DNA from 2 places in the Methylocystis iwaonis genome. Region 1 is predicted to be linked to the other one. Evidence: riboswitches for the same ligand, from Rfam matches in the RefSeq annotation. Region 1 holds a riboswitch; the other holds the start of a gene.
What was found. A riboswitch is a leader RNA that binds a small molecule or an ion and turns the genes downstream of it on or off. The one in region 1 is predicted to bind cobalamin.
Positions count from the first base shown of each region.

Region 2: it holds a riboswitch for cobalamin, as region 1 does, so the genes downstream of both, QMG84_RS13600 (CbtB domain-containing protein) here and QMG84_RS03670 (TonB-dependent receptor domain-containing protein) in region 1, are expected to answer to the same signal.

Region 1 covers NZ_AP027142.1:763,694-765,889, reverse strand. Annotated here, with positions in the region: gene QMG84_RS03670 (TonB-dependent receptor domain-containing protein) at 1-876, opposite strand, end outside; cobalamin riboswitch at 984-1,175, opposite strand; gene QMG84_RS03665 (glycerate kinase type-2 family protein) at 1,551-2,196, opposite strand, start outside.
Region 2 covers NZ_AP027142.1:2,822,000-2,824,195, forward strand. Annotated here, with positions in the region: gene QMG84_RS13590 (sterol desaturase family protein) at 1-52, shown strand, start outside; gene cobO (cob(I)yrinic acid a,c-diamide adenosyltransferase) at 226-795, opposite strand; cobalamin riboswitch at 882-1,072, shown strand; gene QMG84_RS13600 (CbtB domain-containing protein) at 1,107-1,289, shown strand; gene QMG84_RS13605 (CbtA family protein) at 1,308-1,976, shown strand; gene cobW (cobalamin biosynthesis protein CobW) at 1,973-2,196, shown strand, end outside.

The DNA of each region.
Region 1 (2,196 bases):
GATAAGACCGCCGACGACCGCGCGTTGCGGAATCTGGTTGGTCGCATACCACTTATTGGCGTAGCCCATGAAGGTGACGGACGCGCCGTCTTCCTGCGCGCCGCGCGACCAGCGAAACACGCTGTTGATCTTGCGCAGATTGTCGCCGCGCTCCCAGGGCCCGTTGTAATATTGCGACTCGACGGCGCCATAGGCCGAGCCTCCGGCAAAATCCTTGTAAGGCGCGACGGCGAGTGCGCGCCCGTAACCGAAATTGCCGCCGGTGATCTGATAAAAGCCCTTCTCGATCTTGTCCTTATATTGGAGATAGACCGAGCCGGCCGAGGCGAAGTCCCCGTCCTGCGCGTCATATGGCCCCTTGCGGGCAAGCACGTAACCGAGCAGCTCGGGGATGAGAAAATTCGAATCCGCATAGCCCTGGGCGTGCCCATGCGTGCGCATATTGAGCGGCATGCCATCGAGATAAAGCGCGAGATCGGAACCGTGGTCGAGGTTGAAGCCGCGCAGGAAATATTGGTTGGCCTTGCCGTCCCCCGAGTGCTGCGTGACGACGAGGCCGGGCACGATCTCCAGCGCCTCGCCAGGGCGCGCGAAGGGGATGGAATTGACTTCCTTGCCGGTGAAGAACTTCTCGCTCGATGCAGTGATGGGTGGCGGCGTAGGCCCGGCAAGCTCGCTCGCTGCGGGCGCGGTGGCGATGAGCGGCGATGAGGGCGGAGGCTGTCGTGGGTGAGCGGGCGTCGTCACGCGCGCCGCAGGACGCGCGGATGGGCGCGCGCCAATGCTGATGGTTGGCAACGCCTGCTGGGCGGAAGCGGCGTTCGAGAGAACAACGGTGACAGAGAGAAGCAGGCCAAAACGGCGGCGCGAAAACATGGGCTGACTCGCAGCGGACGTGGACCGTCACTGCGAATGGCCACAACCTCGTCGCATCACGACAAGAGCCGATGACCGCCCCGGTGCACCCCGCCCGGCGCTTTCGCGCGTGACCACGAACAACGGCAGGTCTCCTGACTTGCGGGTCGTCACGTGAGGCCGCCTTCCCGAGCTTGCGCCCAGTGGCCGCTTGGCTTCACGCTCACCGCTCACAGTTGCGGGGGCAGTTGCGGCATTGGGCCGGAGCCCGCACCGCATTCCCTTTTGATCCGAAAGGAACCGTTGTCTTGAATGAATAGGGCCCGCGAGGCTGTGTCAAGCTGGTTGATGCGAGTCATCGCAAGCCGCATGCGAAATAGCCTCGGCTCGATTGCAACCGGACGAAAAGAAAGTGATGCCTGTAATACGAGAGCCGCTTGATTGGTTCGGTGGTGATCCCGACGCTCACAAAACGAGCGACCGGAATTACCGCCGTCATTGCGAGGAGGCGGAGCCGACGAAGCAATCCAGTGCCGCATCCGCTGCCCTGGATTGCTTCGCTTCGCTCGCAATGACGGTCTTATGGCTCTGGATTCTCGGTCCGGCTTTCAGCCCGCCGGGAATGACACAGCCCCATGTGAGCTGTTCGACGGAAATCATACGCAGGCTCCCAAAGGGGCCTGCGACGCGCGACGTCAGCCCTGCTTCGGCACAAGGATCACGCGGAAGTCGTTGACGTTGGTGCGCGTCGGCCCCGTCACCACGAGATCGCCGAGCGCCTCGAAGGCCGTGAAGGCGTCATTGTTGGCGAAGAGCGCCTTGAGATCGACGCCCTTGGCCTGCGCGCGGGCGAAGCTGTCGGGCGTCATGATGGCGCCGGCGTTGGTCTCGACGCCATCGATGCCGTCGGTGTCGCAAGCGATGGCGGAGATGCCGCCGAAGCCTTCCAGCGCCAGCGTCAGCCCCAGCAGGAACTCCGCGTCGCGGCCGCCCTTGCCATTGCCGCGCACAGTGACGGTCGTCTCACCGCCGGAGATGATGGCGACGGGCGGCTGGAACGGCTGGTTGTGGAGCGCGATCTGCTTGGCGACGCCGGCGTGAACCAGCGCCACGTCGCGCGATTCGCCTTCGAGATCGCCGAGGATGCAAGGCGTAAAGCCCGCAGCCTTGGCGACGGCCGCGGCGGCGTCCAGCGAGCCTTGCGGCGTCGCGATGAGGATGTTTTCGACGCGGCTGAAAATGGCGTCGCCGGGCTTGGGCGTTTCGCAATCCGGGCTCGCGAGGTGCTTCAGCACGGCGGCCGGCGCGTCGATCTTATATTTGGCGATGACCGCAAGCGCG
Region 2 (2,196 bases), 1.7 Mb from region 1:
CTTCAATGCCCGCGGCGCCGCGGCGGAGCGCCTGCTACGACGCCAAGGCTGAGCTTTTTATACTATTTCCGTTTGAGTAGCTTGCGTTGGCGCTTGTCATTCCCGACGGGCCGAAGGCCCGATCGGGATCCAGAGCCGCAAAAACGCTGGTTTTGCTCTGGATTCCCGATCGCTCGCTGCGCGAGCGATCGGGAATGGCGCCGACCAATCAAAGCGGAACTCATATTAGAATTCGATGCCTTCCTGCGCCTTCACGCCCGCTGCGAAATGGTGCTTCACCAAGGTCATCTCCGTCACGAGGTCGGCGGCCGCGATCATTTCCGGCTTGGCGTTGCGTCCGGTCACGACGATATGGAGACCTTCTCGACGAGCGGCCAGTCTTTCCACAACCTCGCCCAGCGGCAGGTGATCGTAGCGCAGCGAAATATTCAGCTCGTCGAGCACCAGCAGGCGAATCTCGGGATCATCCATCAGCGCGCAGGCCGTCTCCCAGGCGCGCCGCGCCGCGGCCTCGTCACGCGCGCGGTCCTGCGTCTCCCAGGTGAAGCCCTCCCCCAACGTATGCCAGGAGACCTCCCCGAGCTTCTCCAGCATCTCGCGCTCGCCCGACCGCCACCCGCCCTTGCCGAATTGCACGACGCCGACCTTCCAGCCATGGCCGAGCGCCCGCAGCGCCAATCCGAAGGCCGCGGTGGACTTGCCCTTGCCGGAGCCGGTGTGAACCATCAGCAGGCCCTTTTGTGCGATGGTCTTGCCGGCGACCTCCGCGTCCTGCACGGCCTTGCGCTTTTCCATCTTCTCGCGATGGCGGCGCGCCGCGTCCTTTTCCTGCTCTTCTTCCAAGACGCGCTCCTTGGCGTTTGACGTAAAGGTGACGCGCGCATATGACTGAGCGTGACGGTCCTTCGCAAGGAGGCGAAAAGGGAACGCGGTGCGGGAGTCCCCAAAACCGCGGCTGCCCCCGCAACTGTAACCGGGAAGGCTGCGCCATCGGCCACTGAGCCAAAAGCTTGGGAAGGCGGCGCGGATGTAACCCGGAAGCCAGGAGACCTGCCGTCGCTTGTCGGAATTATGCGCCGCCGGTGGGGCGGCAGGGAGACGTTCATATGACGACCAAGACTGCCGCTATTCGTTCGATTTCCGGCTCTCGCGCGGAGACGCTGAAGGCCGCTTTCGTCGCTTTCATCGTTGGCCTCGGCCTCGTCTATGGCGCGGGCTTCGCAAACTCCGAGACCGTGCACGACGCGGCGCATGATTCGCGCCACGCGCTCTCCTTCCCCTGCCACTGACCGCCCTTCACGCGACCCGTGATCGCGCGCCTGTTGGCGGCCGGCCTCATCGCCGGCATTGTTGCGGGCCTTGCGGTCGCGGGTCTGCAGCACGTGACGACTACGCCACTCATCCTCGCCGCCGAGGTTTATGAGGCGGCGCAGCACGCCCATGACGCGGCCGAAGCCACGGCCCCGGCCTTCGAGGGCCTGCGCCGCACGGTCGCGACAAGCCTCGCAACCGTCGCCGTCTCCGCCGGCTATGCGCTGATCCTGCTCGCCGGCATGCTTTTTTCGGGAGAGTCGATCGGCCCGCGCCGCGCCGCGCTTTGGGGCGCCTGCGCCTTCGCCGCCACCGGACTCGCGACGAGCCTCGGCCTCGCGCCGCAACTCCCCGGCGCGGCGGAGACCGATCTTGCGGGCCGCCAAATCTGGTGGCTCGCGACGGCCGCCTCGACCGGCGCCGGGCTTTTCGCTTTGCTGCGCCTCGACGCGCCCGCCGCCAAGATCTTCGGCGCCGCGCTGATTGTCGCGCCGCATTTCTTCTGGCCGACGGCCGCCACGCCTGAAAGCACCGTCCCCGCGGAGCTTGCGGCGCGCTTCGCGGCCGCGTCGCTGACCGTGCAGGCGGCGAGCTGGGTCCTCGCCGGCGCGCTCGCGGGGCTGTCCTGGCGTCTCATCTCGCGTGACGAAACGGAGGCCGCATGAGCGCCGCCAAAATCCCCGCGACCATCATCACCGGCTTTCTCGGCGCCGGCAAAACGACGCTCATCCGCCATGTGCTGGAGAACGCCCACGACCGCCGGCTAGCGCTTGTCATCAACGAATTCGGCGACGTCGGTGTTGACGGCGATATCTTGCGCGCTTGCGGTGTCGAGAATTGCCCCGAGGAGAATATCGTCGAGCTCGCGAATGGGTGCCTGTGCTG